Regions from separate parts of the Ectopseudomonas mendocina genome, predicted to be linked through region 2. Evidence: predicted binding sites of a transcription regulator. Region 2 holds the regulator's gene; each other region holds the start of a gene.
What was found. The regulator FliA, encoded in region 2, starts transcription of late flagellar genes. The targets are predictions, from matches to a motif close to CTAAAGTTTNNNNNNNNNNNGCCGNTAA.
Positions count from the first base shown of each region.

Region 1 (5,878 bases), 330 kb from region 2:
CGTGAAACTCCGGCGGCACCTCACTGGCATCCGGGCTTTCGCCGAAGCGCATCAGCTCCAGCTTGCCGCCCAGCAGCTCGGCGTAGAAGTTGAAGGCATCCTCGCACTGGCCGTCGAACATCAGATAGGCATGTATCTTCATCGCTACTCTCCTTGACTGTCACTGCTCATGCGCGCGCGGATACGTTCTTCCTGCTCACGCAACTCGGGGGTGAACTCGGCGCCGAAATCCTCGGCTTCGAAAATCTGCCGAATCTCGATATCGGACTCGCCAGGCATCGGGTTGGGGCAACGCTTGACCCAGTCGATGCAGGCCTGCAACGACTCGACCTGAAAGATCCAGAAACCGGCCACCAACTCCTTGGTTTCCATGAACGGGCCATCGATCACCGTGCGCTGCGCCCCGGAGAAGCGCACCCGCGCGCCCTTCGCGCTCGGGTGCAGGCCCTCGGCTGCCTGAATCACACCAGCGGCCGCCAGCTCCTCGTTATAAAGGCCCATGGCCGTGAGCAGCTCCTCGGAGGGCATCAGACCAGCCTCGGAATCCGCAGTCGCTTTGACAATCACCATGAAACGCATCGCCTTTCTCCTTGTTCGAGTCGACGTCGCACGCAGGATAGCTCCCTACGGCTGACAGTGAACCCAGGTCGGGGTTCTATGCAGTAGTCGAACAGGCGACGGACGAATCGACAGGCACGCTGAAATATTCTCGGTGCGCACAGCGCACCTTACGAAACCGCGCGATCACGTAGGGTGCGCCGTGCGCACCGCCGACTATCCTGAATCTGCCGGCAAGACTTCAGGAGACAGGGAATGTCCAACTACCGCCGAGCTCGCGACGCGGGCGCCTGCTATTTCTTCACGCTGATCAGCCACCAATGCCACAGCACATTGACCGATGCACCGCTGCGCGCAGCTCTAAGGCGTGCCATCGAGCAGGTACGAAGCCAATATCCCTTCTCTATCGAAGGCTGGGTGCTCCTGCCCGATCACCTGCATTGTCTCTGGCGTCTACCACAGGGTGATGCTGACTTCGGCCTGCGTTGGTCGATGATCAAACGCCTGACCTCGCAGGCCGTGACCATGCCGGGAACAGTCAGCCTGAGCCGTAACCTGCGCCGCGAATCAGGCCTTTGGCAGCGGCGCTTCTGGGAACACCGCATTCGCGATGAGGAGGACTACTCCCGGCATCTGGATTACCTGCATTTCAATCCGGTACGCCATGGCCTGGTGCATCGAGTAGAGGACTGGCCGTGGTCGAGCTTCCATCGGCTGGTGAGAAAGGGGGTATATCCAGCGAACTGGGGCGGTAATACCAAAGTGGACGATGGCGAATATGGCGAATGACCCGCTGCGCACGGCGCACCCTACGGAACCGTAATCCTCGTAGGGTGCGCCGTGCGCACCGAATCCAACTCGGATCAGACGCGGAAGCGGCTGACCATCGATTGCAGCTGGTTGCCCAGGCGCGCCAGCTCGGCCGAGGATTTGGCCGTCTCGTCACTGGCGGTAGCGGTCTGTTCGGCAACGTCGCGCACGTTCAGCACACTGCGGCCGATTTCCTCGGCCACCGCGCCCTGCTGCTCGGCAGCAGCGGCGATCTGCTGGTTCATCGACTGGATGTTGGACACCTTGTGGTTGATCACGCCCAGCGCATCACCGGCCTTGCGCGCCAGGGCCACGCTGCCCTCGGTGAGGCTGCGGCTTTCCTGCATGACGCTGGCCACCTGATGGGTGCCGCGCTGCAGGGCAGCGATCAGGGTTTCGATTTCCTCGGTGGACTGCTGGGTGCGCCGCGCCAGACCGCGCACCTCGTCCGCGACCACGGCGAAACCACGACCGGCCTCACCGGCACGCGCCGCCTCGATGGCGGCATTGAGCGCCAGCAGGTTGGTCTGGTCGGCAACCGCCTTGATCACGTCCATGACGCTGCCGATCTTGTCGCTCTCCTGCTGCAGCAGGTTCATGGCGTCGGTGGAGCGCGCCATTTCTTGCGCCAGCTCCTCGATCTGCTCGATGGCCTCGGCCACCACCTGATCGCCCTGATGCGCTTCACGATCCGCATCCGAAGCAGCCAGCGAGGCCTGTTCGGCGTTGCGCGCCACCTCCTGCACGGTGGCGGACATTTCCTGCATGGCGGTAGCCACCTGATCGGTCTCCAGCTTCTGGCTGTTGACTCCGGCACTGGTCTGCTCGGTCACGGCCGAAAGCTCCTCGGCAGCGCTGGCAATCTGGCTGACGCTGTCGCGAATGCCACTGATCAGCTGGCGCAAGGTATCACCCATGCGCTGCACACCCTGTTGCAACATGCCCAACTCGTCGCGCCGTGTGGTTGGCGGCAGTGCCGTGAGATCGCCCGAAGCGATGCGCTCGACCACCACCAGGGTGTCGCTCAGCGGGCGGGTGATCTGACGGGTGATGACCCTGGCCGAGAACACGCCCAGTGCCAGTGCCAGCAGCGTGGTGATGATCTGCAGGCTACGCGCGGCAGCGGTTTCGCTGTCGCGTCGGTCGATCTGAACCTGCGCCAGCGCCTCGCTCAGCCTGACGATCTCGTAGCCCTGCTGGGTCAGCTCGACGCGCGCGGCAACGATGGTGTCGTTGGCCTGACGAAAACGCTGCACCGCCAGCCGATAGTCATCCAGACCACCGCGCACGGTATCGATGGCCGCGCTCTGCTCGCCGGCGAAAGCCGCGGCCAGCTCATCGATGCTCTTCACCGCGCGCTCGACCTGGGCGGTCACCAGTTGCTCGGTCTGCGCATTGGGATTGGCCGTGTAGCCGCGCACTTCGTAACGCGTCAGTTGCAGGTTTTCACGCACGTCACGCACAGCCTGATAACGACCAGGACGGCGCTCATCGTATTCGCTCATCTGCTGCACGACGCTGTAGAGGCTCTCCAGGTCGGCGAACGCCTTGCGCGCCTGCACGCCCATTGCTTCACGGGCGGCGCGCGCCTGGCGATAGGCCTCGACCATACGGCTGAAAGACTGCTGATAAAGCTCGATCTGCTCGGCCTGCTGCGCCAGCAGACGCACGTTTTCCTCACTGCGGAAACGGCTGCGCACATCGGCATGGGCAGTGCTGTAGTCGGACAGCGACTTCTGCACCTGCTCGGCAATTTTCTCGTCGCCATCGTCCAGCATGTAACGCAGGCGATTGACCCGCAGCTCGCTGAGCAGGTTGTTGAGGTGGCTGATGTCCGCCGTCCAGTCGCTGCGCTGAATCAGACTGCCCATGCTGTTCCAGGAAACGCTGGCGAGAACCAGGGTCAGTGCCAGCACCAGGCCGAAGCCAAGCGCTAGCTTGCGGGTGACGCCAAGATTGGCGAACCAGGTGTTCATAAACATTCTCCAACTGCGGATATTTCAGGTTTCGCTGGAGAATTGTTTTTGTTGAAGCCAGCACGGGGTCAGCAGACGATCAAGGCGACCAACACGGCACAGTGGTTAAATCCTTTTGTCGCGCCAATGGCCAGAGGCCACCACGCAGTGCCATTCAGGCCAGTAGCTGCAACGCCTCGCTGCTGCACTGCCGGATACGCGACCAGTCCCCGCGCTCGACCCAGTCACGCTGGAACATCCAGGTGCCGCCGACGCACATGACGTTGGGCTGCTCCATGTAACGCTGCAGGTTGTCCACGGTGATGCCGCCAGTGGGGCAGAAACGCACGCCACCGAAAGGACCGGCCAGCGCCTTGAGCGCTGCCACGCCGCCGCATATTTCGGCCGGGAACAGCTTGAAGCGGCGATAGCCGAGGGCATAACCGATCATCAGTTCCGACGCGCTGCTGACGCCGGGCAGCAGGGGCAACGGATTGTCCAGCGCGGCCAGCAGCAGCTCACGGGTGCTGCCCGGCGTGACGATGAACTGCGCACCGGCATCGGTCGCCGCAGCCAGCATCTGCTCATCGAGCACGGTGCCGGCACCGACGCAGAGCTCGGGGCGTTCACGGCGCAGGCGGCGGATCGCCTCCAGACCATGCTCGGAGCGCAGCGTTATCTCCAGCACGTGCAGGCCGCCAGCAGCCAGCGCATCGGCCAGCGGCAGGACATCCGCCTCACGGGCAATGGTGATCACCGGCATGATCCGCGCCTGAGCGCAGATGCGGTCGATCTCGGCGATTTTTTCGGCCATGCGCGCACGCTGGCTCTGATCGGGGCTGGTCATCAGGGGCACCAATGGATTTCGAGAGGAGAATGCAGGAAGGCCCGAATCGGCAGACGGGCGATATCGCCGGGCGCCAGCGCCTCGGCCAATGTCGCCAGCTTGGCCTGGCCCTGTATCGCCAGCAGCGGCAAACGGGCACTGGCCAGCACCGGCAGCGTCAGGGTCAGGCGTTGGCTCGGCTCGCTCGGCGCCTGCATCGGTAATACACGTCGCTCGCAGCCTGGCTGCAGCGCCTCGGCCAGATTGGGGCTGGCGGGGAACAGCGAAGCCGTATGGCCATCGTCGCCCATGCCCAGCACCAGCACATCGATGGGCGCCAGCTCGGCGCAGGCCGCATCGGCCAGTTCGGCGGCTTGCTGCAGGTTGCCGGCGACCTGATAGAGGCTGAGAAAACGCGCCTCGGCAGCCAGCCCGCAGAGCAGATAGCGGCGCACCAGCGCCTCGTTGCTGCTGGCATGATTGACCGGTACCCAGCGCTCGTCGGCCAGGCTCACCACGACCTGTGCCCAGGGCAGTTCCTGCTGAGCCAGGGCTTCGAAAAAGGCGATCGGGCTGCGCCCGCCAGAGACCACCAGAGTCGCCCGACCACTCGTGGCGATGGCCTGGCGCAAGGCCTCAGCCACCTGCAAGGCCAGCGCATCCGCCAGCGCCTGCGCACTGGCGTGATCATGGGCAAGCACGCCTTCGGGCAGCTTCAGTTCAGAGATCGCCATACCAGCTCCTCCCGTCGCGAGTGATCAAGACCACCGAGGCCATGGGGCCCCAACTGCCGGCCGTATAGGGTTTTGGCGCTTCGCCAAGGCGCTTCCAGCCGGCGATCAACTGGTCACACCACTGCCAGGCGTACTCGATTTCATCCTTGCGCACGAACAGGTTCTGATTGCCGCGCATCACCTCCAGCAGCAGACGCTCATAGGCATCTGGAATGCGCGCGCTGCGATAGGTGTCGGAAAAGCTCAGTTGCAGCGGCCCGCTGCGCAGCTGCATGCCCTTGTCCAGGCCCTGATCCTTGGTCAGCACCTGCAAGGTGATGCCCTCGTCCGGTTGCAGGCGGATGACCAGCTTGTTGCCGATCAACTGGCGCTGCTCCGGAGCGAAGATGTAGTGCGGCGGCGCCTTGAAGTGGATGACGATCTGCGACAGCTTCTGCGGCATGCGCTTGCCGGTGCGCAGGTAGAACGGCACGCCAGCCCAGCGCCAGTTGCGGATATCGGCACGCAGCGCGACGAAGGTCTCGGTGTCGCTGCGGGCGTTGGAATTCTCCTCCTCCAGATAACCCGGTACCGGCTTGCCGCCGCTGCTGCCAGCCACGTACTGCCCGCGCACCACGCGCTGGCCAAGCTGCTCGGCGGCAATCGGCTCCAGTGCCTTGAGCACCTTCACCTTCTCGTCACGGATGCTGTCGGCGGACAGGTCGCTGGGCGGATCCATGGCGATCAGGCAGAGCAACTGCAGCAGGTGGTTCTGGATCATGTCGCGCAGTTGGCCGGCCTGATCGAAGTAACCCCAGCGGCCTTCGATGCCGACCTGCTCGGCCACGGTGATCTCCACGTGGGAGATGTGATTCTGGTTCCACTGGGTTTCGAACAGGCTGTTGGCAAAGCGCAGGGCAATCAGGTTCTGCACCGTCTCCTTGCCCAGGTAGTGGTCGATACGATAGACGCGATTCTCCGCGAACACCCTGGCCACCGCATCGTTGACCGCGCGC
Region 1 is NZ_CP027657.1:4,141,123-4,147,000, reverse strand. It holds gene C7A17_RS19315 (VOC family protein) at 1-142, opposite strand, end outside; gene C7A17_RS19310 (YciI family protein) at 145-579, opposite strand; gene C7A17_RS19305 (REP-associated tyrosine transposase) at 814-1,347, shown strand; gene C7A17_RS19300 (methyl-accepting chemotaxis protein) at 1,422-3,344, opposite strand; gene C7A17_RS19295 (bifunctional 4-hydroxy-2-oxoglutarate aldolase/2-dehydro-3-deoxy-phosphogluconate aldolase) at 3,499-4,170, opposite strand; gene pgl (6-phosphogluconolactonase) at 4,170-4,883, opposite strand; gene zwf (glucose-6-phosphate dehydrogenase) at 4,870-5,878, opposite strand, start outside.
Region 1: the regulator FliA is predicted to act here: its motif matches at 3,435-3,462, upstream of C7A17_RS19300 (methyl-accepting chemotaxis protein).

Region 2 (5,878 bases):
CTGCCGGCCACTCCGGTCAAGCCGCAGCGCCCGGTCGAGGCCGCAGTGCCTGCTACGCCGGCTGTCGACCCCCGAGCGCTGGATGCCATGCGTTTCGAGCTGCACGGCCTGCGTGAGCTGATCGAAGTGCAACTGGGCTCCATTGCCTGGGGCCAACTGCAAAATCGTCGTCCGCAACAAGCCAATCTGTGGCGTCGCCTGCAGCGCATGGGCCTGTCTGCCGAGCTGTCGCAGGCGCTGCTGAGCAAGGTGGCAGGCGTGGCCGAGCCGCGTCAGGCCTGGCGCATGCTGCTGGCGCACCTGGCCCACGCGATCAGAACGCCGAAGGTAGAACCGCTGGAGGAGGGCGGGGTGATTGCCTTGGTCGGCCCGGCTGGCATGGGCAAGACCACCACCCTAGCCAAGCTGGCCGCGCGTTACGTGCTTAAGTACGGCGCGCAGCAGGTCGCTCTGGTGAGCATGGACAGTTACCGTATTGGCGCGCAGGAGCAACTCAAGACCCTGGGGCGTATCCTGGGGGTATCGGTGACTCAGGTCGATCCTGGTCAGTCGTTGCTGCAGGCGCTGACTCCGCTGGCGAAAAAGCGTGTGGTGCTCGTCGATACTGCGGGCCTGCCGGGTAACGATCCCGCACTGCGTCTGCAACTGGAAAGCCTGGCTTCGGCGCGTATCAATGCGAAAAATTATCTGGTTCTGGCTGCAACAAGTCAGAGCCAAGTGCTCAAGGCGGCCTACCATAGTTACAAGCGTTGTGGACTGGCAGGCTGCATACTGACGAAACTGGACGAGGCGGCGAGCCTGGGCGAGGTTTTAGGTCTGGCTATAGGCCAGCATCTGCCGGTAGCCTATGTCACGGACGGGCCGCGTATTCCGGACGATCTGCAGGTGCCGCGCAGTCATCAACTGGTCAGTCGCGCGGTAGGTTTGCAGGCCGCCGAGGAGCCGAGCGAAGATGCCATGGCGCAGATGTTCGCCGGGCTATACCACAGTCCGGCACGTGCCGGCTGAAGCGACGAGAACAGTGCATCCTCCCGCGTGGTTGGCGGGAGTGAACGGCCAAATGGCCAAGTCGAAGTTAGACAAGGTGTAGAAATAACATGGGTATGCATCCCGTACAGGTGATTGCGGTGACTGGCGGCAAGGGTGGCGTCGGCAAGACCAACGTGTCGGTCAATCTGTCCATGGCCCTGGCCGATCTCGGCCGTCGGGTGATGCTGATGGACGCTGACCTTGGCCTGGCCAACGTCGACGTTCTGTTGGGCCTGACGCCCAAGCGCACCCTGGCCGATGTGATCGCAGGTGAATGCGATCTGCGTGACGTGCTGCTGCAGGGGCCGGGCGGCATCCGTATCGTGCCGGCGGCGTCCGGTACGCAGAGCATGGTCAGTCTTACGCCGATGCAGCACGCCGGCCTGATCCAGGCATTCAGCGATATCAGCGAAAACCTGGACGTACTGGTGATCGATACTGCGGCCGGTATTGGCGATGCGGTGGTCAGCTTCGTTCGCGCGGCGCAGGAAATTCTCGTAGTGGTGTGCGATGAGCCGACCTCGATCACCGACGCCTACGCGCTGATCAAATTGCTCAATCGTGACCACGGTATCAGCCGCTTCCGCGTGTTGGCCAACATGGCCCACAGCCCGCAGGAAGGGCGCAATCTCTTTGCTAAGCTGACCAAGGTGACGGATCGTTTCCTCGATGTCGCCCTGCAGTATGTCGGTGCCGTGCCCTACGATGAGTGTGTGCGTAAAGCCGTGCAGAAGCAGCGTGCCGTCTATGAAGCCTTCCCACGATCCAAGTGCGCCCTGGCGTTCAAGGCGATAGCTCAGAAGGTCGACACCTGGCCGTTGCCGGCCAATCCCCGTGGCCATCTGGAATTTTTCGTCGAGCGTCTGGTGCATCAACCGACTGCAGACTCGGCCGTATGACAGCAGCCTCTGGACTTCGTATGTACAACAAGGCTCAGGCGCAGGATTCCCAGCATCAGCTGATCGAACGCTATGCGCCGCTGGTCAAGCGGATTGCCTATCACTTATTGGCCCGTCTGCCGGCCAGCGTGCAGGTCGATGACCTGATCCAGGCCGGCATGATCGGCCTGCTCGAAGCCTCGCGCAAATACGACTCCAGCAAGGGTGCCAGCTTCGAAACCTTCGCCGGTATCCGTATTCGTGGTGCCATGCTCGATGAGGTGCGCAAGGGGGATTGGGCGCCGCGTTCGGTACACCGCAACAGCCGTATGGTCAGCGATGCGATTCGTGTTGTTGAAGCCAGAACGGGGCGTGACGCTAAAGATCACGAAGTTGCGGCCGAACTCCAATTGAGTCTGGAGGATTACTACGGCATTCTTGGCGACACTTTGGGCAGCCGCCTGTTCAGCTTCGACGACCTGTTGCAGGACGGCGAGCATGGCGGGTTGCACGAAGACGCCGGGCACACCCACCTCGAACCTTCGCGGGACCTCGAAGACGAACGCTTCCAGGCGGCTTTGGCCGATGCCATCGCTGGTTTGCCGGAGCGTGAACGTCTCGTGCTGGCGCTGTATTACGACGAAGAACTGAACTTGAAAGAAATCGGCGAAGTGCTGGGGGTTAGCGAGTCACGCGTCAGCCAGTTGCATAGCCAGTGCGCAGCGCGTCTGCGTTCGCGGCTAAGTGAATGGCGCGCTGGCTGAACAGCGTATTCGCAGGCTTAAACGGCCTGTTAACGGTTTCATGATTAAAGGACGTGGTTGCGAGCGCAATACGTTTGGGACTGTACGGAGGTCGACTTGGACAAGAACATGAAAATCCTCATCGTTGACGATTTCTCGACGATGCGACGGATCATCAAGAACCTCTTGCGGGATTTGGGTTTCACCAACACCGCAGAAGCCGACGATGGCACCTCGGCGCTGCCGATGCTGCAAAGCGGCAGCTTCGACTTTCTGGTGACCGACTGGAACATGCCCGGTATGACCGGCATCGACCTGCTACGTGCCGTGCGCGCCGACGAACGTCTGAAGCACCTGCCGGTGTTGATGGTGACGGCCGAAGCCAAGCGCGATCAGATCATCGAGGCGGCCCAAGCCGGTGTGAACGGCTATGTGGTCAAACCCTTCACTGCCCAGGTGCTGAAGGAAAAGATCGAGAAGATCTTCGAGCGGGTCAACGGCTGATGTCGGCCGCGAGGGTGCTATGGAACACGATGACTCCACGCTGGGTGACCTTGAGTCGACCCTGAAAAGCAACGCCCGCGATCTGGTCGATAGCCTCGAACAAGGCAACTTCGGCGCCGCGGTACAACTGATTAATGAGCTCAACAAGGTTCGTGATCGTGGCCTGTATCACGAGGTCGGCAAGCTGACCCGTGAGCTGCACAATGCCATTGTCAATTTCCAGCTTGATCCGCGTATGCCGCATGCCCAGGAGCTGTCGCAGATCGCCGATGCCACCGAACGCCTGAATTATGTGGTCACCATGACCGAGAAGGCTGCCAACCGCACCATGGATCTGGTGGAGCAGAGCGCGCCGCTGGTCAATGACCTGAGCGATGAGGCGCAGAGTCTGAGCGTTGAGTGGGGCCGTTTCATGCGTCGTGAAATGGGCGCCGATGGCTTTCGTGAGTTGGCCAAGCGTATCGAACTGTTCCTCGCTCGCAGCGAGCGTGATGGCAACAAGCTCTCCAGCCATCTCAACGACATTTTGCTGGCGCAGGACTACCAGGATCTGACTGGCCAAGTGATCAAACGTGTCACCCAACTGGTGACCGAGGTGGAAAGCAACCTGCTCAAGCTGATGTTGATGGCCAGTCAGGTCGACCGTTTTGCCGGTATTCAGCACGATCACGAAGTGCTGCGCGCCGAACAGGAAAAATTAAAAGAGCCATCGCGGGGTGAAGGTCCGCAGATTCATGCCGATAAGCGTGATGACGTTGCCTCCAGCCAGGACGATGTCGACGACCTGCTGTCCAGCCTAGGGTTCTAAGGAGCACACAATATGAGCTTCGGCGCCGATGAAGAGATCCTCCAGGATTTCCTGGTAGAGGCCGGCGAGATTCTCGAACAGTTGTCCGAACAATTAGTCGAGCTGGAAAGCCGACCGGACGACATGAACCTGCTCAACGCCATCTTTCGCGGTTTCCATACCGTCAAGGGCGGAGCGGGCTTCCTCCAGCTCAATGAGTTGGTGGAGTGCTGCCATATCGCCGAAAACGTCTTCGACATCCTGCGCAAGGGTGAGCGTCGCGTCGATTCGGAATTGATGGATGTGGTGCTCGAGGCTCTTGATGCTGTCAATGGCATGTTCGGCGAGGTGCGTGAGCGCCGCGAGCCGACACCTGCCTCTCCTGAGCTGCTGGCTGCATTGGCGCGCCTGGCTGAGCCGGCGGGTGCCGATTCGGCTCCTGCTCCAGCTCCTGCACGTGAGCCTGAGCCTGTAGCAGCGCCCGAGCCGGTTGCTGTGGCTGCCGCTCCTGGCGATATCACCGACAGTGAGTTCGAGCAACTGCTCGATGCCCTGGGCGATGCGCCGGCAAGCGAAAACGTCGCGGCTGGTGATGAAATTACCGACGACGAGTTCGAGTCTCTGCTCGATCAGTTGCATGGCAAGGGGCAGTTCACCGGCACGGTCGAGGCTTCGGCTGACGTTGCCGTCGCGGCTGTACCGGCCGCAGCTCCGACTGGGGACGATATTACCGACGACGAATTCGAGGCTCTGCTCGATCAGTTGCACGGCAAGGGCCAGTTTTCCGCTGCACCTGAAGTGGCCGCTCCAGTCGCCGCGACTGCCGAAGCTGCTGCGCCGGTCAGTGACGATATTACCGATGACGAGTTCGAATCCCTGCTCGATCAGCTGCATGGCAAAGGCAAATTCGTTCCTCCGAGCGAGCCGGCGCCGGCACCTGCTGCGGTAGCCAAGCCTGCTGCAGCCAAGGTCGCTCCGCCCAAGCCCGCCGCCAAGGCCGAGCCTGCCGCTGCGCGTACCCCGGCTGCTCCAGCACCGGCCGTGGACAAAGCGGCAGCGCCTGCGAGCGAGGCGGAGACCACCGTGCGCGTCGATACCGCGCGCCTCGACGAGATCATGAATATGGTCGGCGAGTTGGTGCTGGTGCGTAACCGCCTGGTACGCCTGGGGCTCAACAGCGGCGACGAGGCCATGTCCAAGGCCGTGTCGAACCTCGACGTGGTGACTGCGGATCTGCAGACGTCGGTGATGAAGACCCGTATGCAGCCGATCAAGAAGGTCTTCGGTCGCTTCCCTCGCCTCGTGCGCGATTTGGCGCGCAGCCTGAAGAAGGAAATCAACCTCGAGCTGGTGGGTGAAGAAACCGATCTCGACAAGAACCTGGTCGAGGCGCTCGCCGACCCACTGGTGCACTTGGTACGTAATGCCGTCGACCACGGTGTGGAAACCCCGGAAGAGCGCGAGAAGGCTGGCAAGGCTCGCGCGGGCCGTGTGGTGCTGTCCGCCGAGCAGGAGGGCGATCACATCCTGCTGTCGATCACCGACGATGGCAAAGGCATGGATGCCGACGTGCTGCGCGCCAAGGCCGTCGAAAAAGGCCTGCTGGACAAGGACGCGGCCGACCGTCTGAACGAATTCGAGTGCTACAACCTGATCTTCGCTCCGGGCTTCTCGACCAAGACCGAGATTTCCGATGTGTCCGGCCGTGGCGTTGGCATGGATGTGGTGAAAACCAAGATTTCTCAGCTCAACGGCACGGTCAACGTGTTCTCGCAGAAGGGCCAGGGCTCGAAAATCATCATCAAGGTGCCATTGACCCTGGCGATCATGCCGACGCTGATGGTGATGCTGGAGAATCAGGCCTTTGCTTTCCCGCTGGTCAACGTCAACGAAATCTTCCACCTCGACCTGTCGCGTACCAACGTGGTCGATGGCCA
Region 2 is NZ_CP027657.1:4,466,241-4,472,118, forward strand. It holds gene flhF (flagellar biosynthesis protein FlhF) at 1-1,008, shown strand, start outside; gene fleN (flagellar synthesis regulator FleN) at 1,098-1,928, shown strand; gene fliA (RNA polymerase sigma factor FliA) at 1,925-2,671, shown strand; gene C7A17_RS20645 (chemotaxis response regulator CheY) at 2,780-3,154, shown strand; gene C7A17_RS20650 (protein phosphatase CheZ) at 3,174-3,962, shown strand; gene C7A17_RS20655 (chemotaxis protein CheA) at 3,975-5,878, shown strand, end outside.

Region 3 (5,878 bases), 2.8 Mb from region 2:
TACTGGCTGAGGATAAAAAGACGTTGTTTCATCGTGTTTCCTTGAAGGTTCGAACCAGGCTGGCATGGCCAGGCCGGGGTGCAACGGATTGTCGATCAGGCTCAGCGTTCGATCGGCGTGTCGGGCAGATTGCCCCACTCGGCCCAGGAGCCGGCATAGGCCTTCACTCGCGGATAGCCCAGTGACTTGGCCACCACGTAGGTGAAGCCTGAGCGGCGATGGGTCTGGCAGTGAGTGATGATTTCCTTGTCCGGGGTGATGCCCAGATGGTGCAGGACATCGGCAATGTCCGTACGGATACGCATTCCGCGCTGCGGATCCATGCCAGCCGTCCATTCGAAATTGATCGCGCCGGGAATATGGCCACCGCGTGCTGAACTGAGCTTCTCGCCGCGGTATTCATCTGCGCCGCGTACGTCCCAGATTGCCACGTCGGCATCCCCAAGGCGTGTCTGGAGGTAGTCGCGCGTTGCCGTGGGTTCGTCGTGCAGCGTCAGTGATACCTGTGTGGGGTGTCGCGCTGGCGTGTCCTGGCTCAGCTCGCGTCCTTCGCTGATCCAGGCTTGCAGGCCGCCGTTGAGGAAGTGATGGCGGCTGTGGCCGATTACGTCGAGAAGCCAGATGAATCGTCCGGCCCAGGGGCCGCCTTCATCGTCGTACAGCACGTAGGTCGCGTCCGGGCGATGGCCGATATCGGCGAACAGCGCCTCCAGTTGAGTGCGCTCGGGCAGCAGGCCGGGGGCGGGCGGCTGGCCCAGTTGCGTGCGCTTGGCATCGACCCACTGGGCGCCGGGAATATGGCCGGCGGCATAACGTGCAGCGCTACTGAGATCGATCAGGATCAGATCGGCTGCATCCAGGCGCTCGGCCAGTTCGGCGGGCTCGATCACCAGCGGCAGGTTGGCGAAGGCGGACATGACGGCCTCCCTATATGAAAAGAGGTCGATTGTAGCGGAATCCGAGTGGTTCAGCGCCCGCGGCGGGAAAAGCTGGCCAGGGCGCGTTCGATGCACTGTACGGTCTTGCCGAACGCTTGCAGGCAAACATCGTTCAGCGGCTGGCCGCCTTGGTCGGCGACCACCAGCATTACCACGCGACCGTTGCTGGCGATGGAGCGCAGCAGAATATGCTCGCTGGGGAACAGGGCTTTCAGGTTGCCTGGCAACAGTGCGGAAAATTGGGCCACGTTGGCGGGCGTCAGGCGCAGTTGGCCGGGCTGGCTGAGCAGACGGCGCAATACCTGGCTCTGTGCCGGGTCGAGTGCCAGGGTAAGCGCGCCAGCGTCGAGCCCGAACTGTTGCTGGGTTTGCAGTCGGCTATGCAGGCGATCGGCAAGCAGCAACAGGATGCGCCTGAGGCCGCAAGCTTGCAGGGCATCGCGCGCGCATGCAGTCAATTGCGGGACGTTGGTGAAGCTGCTGGGCTCTTCGAGCAGACGAGCACAGTGCTGGCGCCAGGCGGCGAGGTCATCGCGTTTGGGCGGCGGCGCCACGTTAACGGCAGGCGTCAGACGATGGGCGTCCCATGGCCAGATCAGGGCCTGCGCTGGATGCCAGAGTGCGTTGTCATGGATCAGGCGGGCGCTGCTGACCGCGTGTTGGTGGACTTCCTGTTGTAGCTCGCTCAAGGGGAGCTGCAGGTAGAGGCCGGTGAGTCTTTGCCAGCGCAGGCTGTGGTCGGTATTCCAGGCATGGTGGGCGGACACGGCCAGGCCGTTGGCCAGCAATACGCAGTTGCTCGGTTGTGTCAGCCAGTGGCGCAGCGGTGTATCGGCATCGAGCATCTGCTGCTGATGCAGCGGGTGTTCGTTGTCGCGGGCGATGTGCAGCGCCTTGACCAACTGGCGACGATCACGCTCCAGCAGGCGGTAGCCTCGCACGATCCATTCCGGTAGGCGCCAACGCTCGGCCAGCTTGACGCACAGTTGGATCAGCGGAACGCCGAGCAACTCCTTTTCGACCTTCGCCGGGCGTTCACCCTTGAGCAGAACGCGCTGCTCCCATGCCTCGAAAAGCTGAGGGTGTGCGCACAGTAGCGGCCAGATCGGCGCGAGAAACAGCAGGCTACAACCGTGCAGCTCATTCCACAGGCGTGCCAGGCGTGCTCCAAACAGGCCACGGGCCTGTTGGCTGGCATGCTGGCTGATCAACAGGATTTGCCGGAATGCCAGGGGGATTTCGTGCTCGGGCAGGGCTGGCGCCTGGTTCAGTAGCGCCTCGCAACGGCTCAGCCCTAGGCGCGACAAGGCTGTTTCGACGCTTTCGGCCGGGTCGCTGAGGCTATTGCCTGACTGATTGGCTTCGCGCAATACCTGCAGGGCGAAGGAGGGGCTCAGTTCGATCGCCTCGGCAATTTCGCGCCAGGTGCGGCGGCTGTCGGCAAGGATGCGACGCAGGCGCAAGTGTTGTTGCTGCTCGATTGGCAGTGGCAACTTGCCCAGTTGTTGTAACCAGGCATCCAGAGTGCGTGGTAGAGACTTTGACGTCGACATATTGGCTCGAGTCGAACTGGCTTTTGACCATAACTGGCTATAGTCTGGCGTATAAGTTCCGATAATTAGAAGGGTTGTTTTTAATAACCCATCCTCTAGGCTCTGCAAGCGTCTCTTTCATGGCAAAAATCATAGGCATCATTGTCGTCTTTGGCTGCGTATTCGGCGGGTTCATGCTTTCGGGCGGAAAGCTGATGGCATTGGTGCACCCCTTCGAAGTGATGATTATCGGCGGTGCGGCGCTGGGTGCATTCCTGCAGGCAAACCCCGGCAGCATGTTCATGACGGTATTTAAAAAGTCGCTGAGCATGTTTGGCAGTCGTTTCACCCATGCTTATTACCTCGAAGTGCTCAAGCTTCTGTACGAAATCCTCAACAAGAGTCGCCGCGAAGGCATGATGGCCATCGAGGCAGATGTCGAGGATCCTAACGCCAGTCCGATCTTCAGCAAGTATCCAGGCGTACTCAAAGATGCGCGAATGACCGCGTTCATCTGTGATTACCTGCGCATCATGTCGTCCGGCAACATGGCACCGCATGAACTGGAAGGGCTGTTCGACATGGAGCTAGCCAGCCTCAAGGAGGAAGTCGAGCACCCGGCTCATGCGGTCGCCAAGGTCGCCGACGGCATGCCGGCGATGGGTATCGTTGCGGCGGTACTGGGCATCGTGATCACCATGTCGATTCTGGCCGAGGCGGACAACGCGCAGATCGGTGAGAAAGTGGGTACCGCACTGGTCGGTACCTTCCTCGGGATTCTCGCCTCTTATGGCTTCTTCGGCCCGCTGTCGGGCGCGCTGGAGCATGATGCCAAGGAGGAACTGAACCTCTATGAAGCGATCAAGGCGACCCTGGTCGCTTCGGCCTCGGGCATGCCGCCGAGCCTGGCGGTGGAGTTCGGCCGCAAGGTGCTCTATCCGGCGCACCGGCCGAGCTTCAGCGAGCTCGAGCAGGCCATGCGTGGCAACTGAGCCGAGTCGCTGAATCATGGAAAACAACCAACCCATCATCGTCAAGCGGGTCAAGAAGAGCGCTGGCGGGCATCATGGCGGTGCCTGGAAGATCGCGTTCGCCGACTTTGCCACCGCGATGATGGCGTTCTTCCTGGTGATGTGGCTGATGTCTTCGGCTACGCCGGAGCAGAAACGCGCCATTTCCGGTTATTTCCAGGATCCCGTTGGTTTTACCGAAAGTGCCAGCCCCTATGCCATCGATCTGGGCGGCACGCCGACGCCGGCTCCCGAGCGCACGCTGAACCCGGATATGTCGGAAACGCCTGAAAGCCAGCCGGATGAAGTCAACATCAGCTCCGACATGGTCGAGACCCTGGCGGACAAGATGGAGCGCGAACGCCTGGAGTTGCTGCTGCAGGAGTTGCAGAACAAGGTCGAGGAGAATCCGCAACTGCAGCGTTTCAAGGACCAGATCCTGTTCGAGATCACCCAGGATGGTTTGCGCATCCAGATCATGGATGCCGAGAACCGACCGATGTTCGCCCTCGGCAGCGCCGAGTTGCAGCCTTATTTCGAAGACATCCTGCTGGCCATGGCCGATACCATTCGCGCGGTGCCGAACAAGATCAGCATCAGCGGCCATACCGATGCCAAGCCCTTCGTGGGGCGCGGTGATTTCGGCAACTGGGAGTTGTCGGCCAACCGCGCCAATGCGGCGCGGCGTACGCTGATCGCGGGCGGCTATTCCGAAGACCAGGTGGCGCGGGTAGTGGGCTATGCCTCGTCGGCGCTGTTCGATCGCGAAGACCCGCTCAATCCGGTCAATCGGCGTATCGACATCATCGTGCTGACCAAGAAGGCCCAGCGCGCCATCGAGGGTGAACAGGGAGCTGACGAAGGTGCGGCCGCTCCGGCTGCATCGGATGCGCCGCCTGCCGCCCAGGCGCCGAACGGTCAGGCACCGAACGGTGCGCCAGGCGACCCGCTACCAGCCGACCAGGTGCGCCAGCGTCTGAATATCTTCGAAGATGGCGCTCTGCAGCTCGATCAACTGAACAATCAGTAATCGTCTTCCGGCAGGCTGGCGAGGATGTGCCGGTAGCTGGCCATGCGTTGAGGCTGCACGCGGCCATCTTCCAGAGCTTGTAGCAGCGCACAGCCAGGCTCGCGGTCGTGCTTGCAGTCGCGAAAGCGGCAGCGACCGAGCAGGTCGTGGAACTCGATGAAACCCGCCTCCACATCATCACGGCTGACATGGCCCAGGCCGAATTCGCGGATGCCGGGCGAATCGATCAACTGGCCGCCGCCCGGGAAGTGGAATAGTCGCGCCGTGGTGGTGGTGTGCGTGCCCTTGCCGGTCAGCTCCGACAGGGCGCCGACGCGGGTATCGACGCCGGGCAGCAACCCGTTGACCAGCGATGACTTGCCCACGCCGGACTGGCCAACGAATACGCTGACATTGCCGTCCAGGCGTTGCTTCAACTGCTCCATGCCATCGCCCTGATGGGCCGAAACCTCCAGCAGTGGATAGCCCAGTTGGCGATAGACCTTGAGCAGCGCATCGAGCGCCCCCTGATTCTGTTCGTCGATCAGGTCGGCTTTGTTCAGCAGCAGCAAGGGATGAATACCGGCGTGCTCGGCGGCCACCAGATAACGGTCGATCAGATTGGCGTGCGGTTCGGGCAGTGGGGCAAAGACAATGACGATCTGGTCGACGTTGGCGGCGACCGGTTTGAGCTGGCCACGCATGTCGGGCCGACATAGCTCGCTGGTTCTCGGCAGTTGCGCGACGATCACACCGTCGCCCTGATTGCCGGGACGCCAGACCACCTGATCACCAGTGACCAGCGCCGGCAGGTTGGCGCGCAAATGGCAGCGGAATATCTGCCCGGCCAGTTCGCCCTGCAGGCCTTCGATTTCAACCTGGACGCCGAAGTGAGCGATCACCAGGCCGGTCTGCTCCGGCCCCAGGTCTCCGCCTTCCAATGCTTCCATCGCCCGTGACTCGCGCTTGGCGGCGCGGGCGGCGCGCTCGCCCTGAATCTTTTCGATCCGCCAGTTCTGGCGGCGATTGAGTTGGCGTTTGGCCATGGGGTTTCCGGGGTGGTGGAGAGTTGATCGCGGCGAGTTTAGCATGAGCGCTCGGCGGCCATTCGGCTGCCAGCAGCAGAGACTGGGAATGGCGATAAGCGAGGAAAGAGCGGTACTGCGGTTACCGGTGTTGCGTGCCTTGTTGGCACAAGGCCTGGCCGTGGCCCTGGTGGTGGTGCTGGTGTATTTGCTGGCATTGCTGCCCTGGCGCATGTCGTTGCTGTCGGTGGCTCTCTTGCAGGGCGTTCTGGCTGCGGGGATTGGCTGGCGGCTTGGCCTGTCGCGCTGGTGGTTGTGGATCAACCTGGCTTTTCTGCCGGCTCTGCTCGTGGTGCAGCGCGCC
Region 3 is NZ_CP027657.1:1,450,399-1,456,276, reverse strand. It holds gene asd (archaetidylserine decarboxylase) at 1-32, opposite strand, end outside; gene C7A17_RS06790 (rhodanese-like domain-containing protein) at 102-917, opposite strand; gene C7A17_RS06785 (HDOD domain-containing protein) at 968-2,491, opposite strand; gene motA (flagellar motor stator protein MotA) at 2,611-3,462, shown strand; gene motB (flagellar motor protein MotB) at 3,479-4,510, shown strand; gene rsgA (small ribosomal subunit biogenesis GTPase RsgA) at 4,504-5,535, opposite strand; gene C7A17_RS06765 (class I SAM-dependent methyltransferase) at 5,624-5,878, shown strand, end outside.
Region 3: the regulator FliA is predicted to act here: its motif matches at 2,529-2,556, upstream of motA (flagellar motor stator protein MotA).

Region 4 (5,878 bases), 910 kb from region 2:
CCGTGCAGCGATCTCGTTGCAGCCGGCCGGCAGCGGCGTCTGTTCGGCCTCCTGCTGAGTCAGCAGCATGGCTTTCTCCGGGCGCACCATCAGCACCACGTCCTGGCCCGTGTGCAGGTTGGCGGTGGGGCGAATGGCCAGCGGCTGGTTCTCGAACGTCACCGCTGCGGCGCCCTGCACCTTGGCCCGGAGGAAGTTGGAGTTACCGAGGAAGGAAGCGACGAAGGCATTCGGTGGGTTCTGGTAGAGGTCGTAGCCGCTGCCCAGGCCGACGATCCTGCCGTGGCTGAAGATGGCGATACGCTGCGACAGGCGCATGGCCTCTTCCTGGTCGTGGGTGACGTAGACGATGGTGATGCCCAGGCGACGGTGCAGGTGGCGCAGTTCGTCCTGCAGGTCTTCGCGCAGTTTCTTGTCGAGGGCGCCGAGCGGCTCGTCCATCAGCAGGATGCGCGGCTCGTAGACCAGGGCGCGGGCGATGGCCACGCGTTGCTGCTGGCCGCCGGAGAGCTGTGCCGGGCGGCGATGGGCAAAGGCTTCGAGCTGCACCAGCTTGAGCATGGCGTCGACCTTGCGCTTCTGCTCGTCGGCGCCGAGCTTGCGGATGCCCAGGGGGAAGGCGATGTTGTCGCGCACGTTCAGGTGCGGGAACAGCGAATAGCGCTGGAACACCATGCCGATGCCGCGTTTGTGCGGCGGCACGTTGATCAGCGATTTGCCATCCACCAGGATCTCCCCGGAACTGGGCGTTTCGAAACCGGCGAGCATCGACAGCGTGGTGCTCTTGCCCGAGCCGCTGGAACCTAGGAAGGTGAGGAACTCACCTTCCTGAATGTCCAGGTTGATGTTGTCGACGGCGGCGAAGTCGCCGTAGTGCTTGTTCAGGTCGCGCAGGCTGACCAGCGGCTTCTGGTTGTATTTTTCTTGGAGTACGGCACTCATCTCGCTTACCTCGTCGGTCAGGCGCGGATTTCGCTGCGCCGACGGATGACGGCGGCAACGATCATGATCAATAGGGAAAGGCCGATCAGCAGCGTCGACGCGACGGCGATCACCGGGGTCAGATCCTGGCGCAGGGTCGTCCACATCTTCACTGGCAAGGTCTGCAGGCTGGGGCTGGCCATCATCACGCTCAGTACCACTTCGTCCCAGGACACCAGGAAGGCGAACAGCGCGCCGGCCATCATGCCGGGGCGGATCGCCGGGAAGGTCACCTTGACGATCGCCTGCAGGCGCGAGGCGCCACAGATCACAGCGGCATCCTCGATGGACTGGTCGAACAGCTTCAGCGAGTTGATGATCGAGATGATGGTGAAGGGCAGGGCGACGATCACGTGGCTGATCACGAAGGCCAGCAGCGTGCCGGTGTAGCCAAGCTTGAGGAACAGCGCGTAGACGGCCACGGCGATGATCACCAGCGGCACTATCATCGGCAGGGTGAACAGCGCGTACAGCAGCTCACGGCCCGGGAACTTGCCGCGCACCAGGGCGAAGGCGCAGGGCAGGCCCAGGGCCAGCGCGCAGACGGTGGTCAGCAGGGCGACCTTGAGGCTGGTGTAGGCGGCCTGCATCCAGTCGGGGTTGGAGAAGAACTGTTCGTACCATTTCAGCGTCCAGCCCGGTGGCGGGAATACCAGCCACTGCGAGGAGCCGAACGACAACAGCACGATGAAGACGATGGGCAGCAGCAGGAATGCGGCGATCGCACCTGTCGTCAGGAACAGGCCCGCCCGCAGGCGTGGCCCCATGGCATTCGGTGAAAGCAGCATGGCTTACCTCGCGGTACTGGAGGCGACCGGGGATTCCGGTTGCAGCTTCAGGTAGGCGTAGAACAGCAGCAGGGTGATGGCGATCAGCAACGCGGCGGCGGCGCTGGCCAGGCCCCAGTTGAGGAAGGACTGCACCTGCTGGATGATGAATTCCGGCAGCATCATGTTCTGTGCACCGCCGAGCAGTGCCGGGGTGACGTAGTAACCCAGCGACATCACGAAGACCATCAGCCCGCCGGAGAACAGGCCCGGTCGGCACAGTGGCAGGAACACCCGGAAGAAGTTGGTCCACGGGCTGGCGCCGCAGATCGAGCCAGCCTGCAGCACCATCGGGTCGATGGCGCTCATGGTGGCCTGCAGCGGCAGCACGATGAACGGAATCATGATGTAGCTCATGCCGATCACCACGCCGGTCAGGTTGTGCACCATCTCCAGCGGTTGATCGGTCAGCCCGAGCCACATCAGGATCGAATTGATCACTCCCGAGCCCTGCAGCAGCACCAGCCAGGCATAGGTGCGCGCCAGCAGGCTGGTCCACATCGACAGCAGAACGATGCTCAGCAGCCAGCGGCCCCAGCCGCGTGGCACCAGGGTGATCACCCAGGCCAGCGGAAAGCCCAGCAGCACGCTGATCAGGGTAACCAGGCCGGCGACCGTGAAGGTGTTGAGCAACACCCGCGAATAGGCCGAGTTGGCGAACAACGCTTCATAGTTGGCCAACCCTGGCTCGGGCTCCAGCACGCCGCGCAGCAGCAACCCGACCAGCGGGGCGATGAAGCACAGCATCAGGAACAGCAGGGCTGGAACCAGGGGCGTGAACCCACGCCAGCGCAGCAAGCGAGCCGGGCGGCTTGCGCCGCCGGCGGATGACGAGGTCAACGGCACGGCGGCTGCTTTCATTTGACCAGCCACTCGTTCCAACGCGCGGCGATCTCGTTCCCGTGCTCGGCCCAGTAGGCGAAGTCCAGGGTCACCTGCTCGGATGCATGGGCAGTCGGTAGGCTGGGGGCCAGCTCAGGCTCCAGCTGGCTGACCGAGTCGAGGTTGACCGGCGCGTAGGCAGTCAGGTTGGCGAATTCGGCCTGGCCGGCGGCGCCACTGGCGGCGGCCAGGAACTTCATGGCCGCATCCTTGTTCTTGGCGCCCTTGGGAATGACCAGGAAATCGGCCATAACCAGGTTCTGTTTCCAGCTCACGCCCACCGAGGCGCCTTCCTGTTCCAGTGCGTGGATGCGGCCGTTCCAGAACTGACCCAGGCTGACTTCGCCGGAGGCGAGCAGTTGCTGCGACTGGGCGCCGCCACCCCACCAGACAATGTCCTTCTTGATGCTGTCGAGCTTCTTGAAGGCGCGGTCGAGGTCGAGCGGGTAGAGCTTGTCGGGCGTTACGCCATCGGCCAGCAAGGCCAGTTCCAGTACGCCGGGGCTCGGCCACTTGTACAGGGCGCGCTTGCCGGGGTAGGTGGCGGTGTCGAACAGCGCTGACCAATCCTGCGGCTGCTTGTCACCCAGGCGATGTGCGTTGTAACCGAGCACGAAGGAGAAGAAGAAGGAGCCGACGCCGTGGTCGGAGACGAAGCGCGGGTCTATGCGGTCGCGCTGGATCACGCTGAAGTCGAGGGGTTCGAGCAGACCTTCGCGTGCGGCGCGCAGGGCGAAGTCGGCCTCGACGTCGACCACGTCCCACTGCACGTTGCCGCTGTCGACCATGGCCTTGAGCTTGCCGTAGTCGGTGGGGCCGTCCTGCAGCACCTTGATCCCGGTTTCCTGGGTGAAGGGTTCGGCCCAGGCGCTCTTCTGCGCGTCTTGAGTGGTACCGCCCCAACTGACGAAGCTGAGGCTATCGCTGGCCGTGGCGGCCGTGGCGGCCAGGCCCATGATCGTGGCGCCGATGACCGTGGTTAACGTCTTCTTGAACACCATCTTGCTTGCCCTCGTTTGTTGTGTTTTTACGCAAGCGGGCGATTGTTCACGCCCGCCTTCAGGGAGCAGTGACCCCATCTCGGGGTGTGTTAAGTCTGGCCGTGGCAGGGGCTTTCTTGGCGTTGTGCGGGTACGTCTGCCAGGTTATCGGCCTATGGAATATCATATTATGGTATTCCAAAAAATATGCAAGCGGCCTTCCGCTTGATCACGCCATGCACCGTGCGCAATAACAGTCCTCGGAAGCCCTTAAGTTATTGGTTTTCAGGCCGATTTATATACGTGAGCATTCGCTCGCGCGTCCTTTCCCGACCTTTCTGCCTAGGAGCTCATAATGAGCTGGCTCGACAACGCCAAACTGGCGACCAAACTGATTTCTGCTTTCGTTCTTTCTGCCTTGATCACGTTGATCATCGGCGCCTTGGGTAGCAATGGCATCGGCCAGCTATCGAACGCACTGCAGCTGGTGTTCTCCAACAATTTGGTATCCGTGGCCAAGGTCAACAACGTCAACTCGTCGCTCGTGGCGCAGCAGCGCGATCTCTATCGCCTGCTCAGTCTGACGGTAGCCCAGGAGCCGCAGTCTGCTCGTGATCAGGTCATCGACAGCCTGCGAGTAAGCGGCCAGGAAGCGGCCAAGGATTTTGCCGACTATCGCGCCACGCTTCTGGCGGATGACGAGCGTGTTGCCGGCGACAAGATGGAGCGCGACTGGCCCACCTACAACGCGACGGTGGCCCGCGTTCTGCAACTGCTGGATCAAGGGCAGACCAACGAAGCCAGCGGGCTCATCAATGGTGATCTGCGTCAGCAGTTCACTGCGCTGAGCGAGAATCTGGCGATCATCATCGACTCCAACAACCGGCAGGCATCGGAAGGGGCACAGGCCGCCAAGGCACTGGAAAGCTCGGCCAACATGATGCTTTACGCTGGTGTGATCATTGCCTTCGTGCTGGCCCTCGGCCTGGGCTTGCTGATCACCCGCAATGTCGCCGCGCCCATCGCCGCTGCGGTGGTCAGCGCGCAGCGTGTGGCCGAGGGTGACCTGACCGTGCAGATCGACAGCGCTCGCCAGGACGAAGCGGGTCAGCTGCTGCGTGCCCTGGGCAGCATGCAGGGCAGCCTGCGTCGTACCCTGCAGGAGATTGCCGGGGCGGCCGACCAGCTGGCCTCGGCTGCCGAGGAACTGAGTGCGGTGACCGATGAGAGCACCCGCGGTCTGGTACGGCAGAACGACGAGATCCAGCAGGCTGCCACAGCGGTCAACGAGATGACAGTGGCCGTTGAAGAGGTGGCGCGCAACGCCGTCTCCACTTCCGAAGCTTCGCGCGGTGCCAATCAGGAGGCCGAGGGTGGGCGTGATCGCGCCCGCGAAGCGGCGCAGGCCGTCAATGGCATGGTGCGTGAGCTGGGTGCTTCCAGCTCGACCGTGCAGACCCTGGCCGAGCAGGTGCGCAACATCGGCAACGTGGTCGACGTGATTCGTGGTATCGCCGAGCAGACCAACCTGCTGGCGCTCAACGCGGCCATCGAGGCCGCGCGTGCAGGTGAGCAGGGCCGTGGCTTCGCCGTGGTAGCCGACGAAGTGCGTGCTCTGGCGGCGCGTACGCAGACGTCCACTGGCGAGATCGAGTCGATCATCGGCACCGTGCAGAGCACGGCCGAGCAGGCCGTTCGTTCCATGGGGCAGAGTCAGGAACTGGCGCAGAATACCCAGAGCCTGGCACAGCAGGCCGGCGAAGCGCTGGAGCGCATCACTCAGGCCGTCGCCGGGATCAACGAGCGCAACCTGGTGATCGCCAGCGCCGCTGAAGAGCAGGCCCAGGTGGCACGGGAGGTGGATCGCAATCTGGTGAACATCCAGGAACTGTCGACCCAGACAGCCGCCGGTGCCAATCAGACCAGTGCCTCCAGTCAGGACCTGTCGCGCCTGGCCGTGTCCTTCAATCAGATGGTGGCACGCTTCAGGCTGTAATCGGCTCGAAGGGGAGGCTTTCCACGACCTCCAGGTCATAGCCGGTCAGGCCCGCGTACTTCAGTGGCGGGCCCAGATGGCGCAGTTTGCCGACGCCCAGATCCTGCAGGATCTGGGCACCGGTACCGACTTCGGAATAGATGCGTGACTGCGAGCGGCTGAACTGCTTGCGTGGTTGCGTCAGCTGCGGCACGCGCTCGAGCAGCGCCTGC
Region 4 is NZ_CP027657.1:5,374,596-5,380,473, reverse strand. It holds gene C7A17_RS24990 (ABC transporter ATP-binding protein) at 1-942, opposite strand, end outside; gene C7A17_RS24985 (ABC transporter permease) at 960-1,769, opposite strand; gene C7A17_RS24980 (ABC transporter permease) at 1,773-2,681, opposite strand; gene C7A17_RS24975 (ABC transporter substrate-binding protein) at 2,666-3,691, opposite strand; gene C7A17_RS24970 (methyl-accepting chemotaxis protein) at 4,026-5,666, shown strand; gene ribBA (bifunctional 3,4-dihydroxy-2-butanone-4-phosphate synthase/GTP cyclohydrolase II) at 5,656-5,878, opposite strand, start outside.
Region 4: the regulator FliA is predicted to act here: its motif matches at 3,940-3,967, upstream of C7A17_RS24970 (methyl-accepting chemotaxis protein).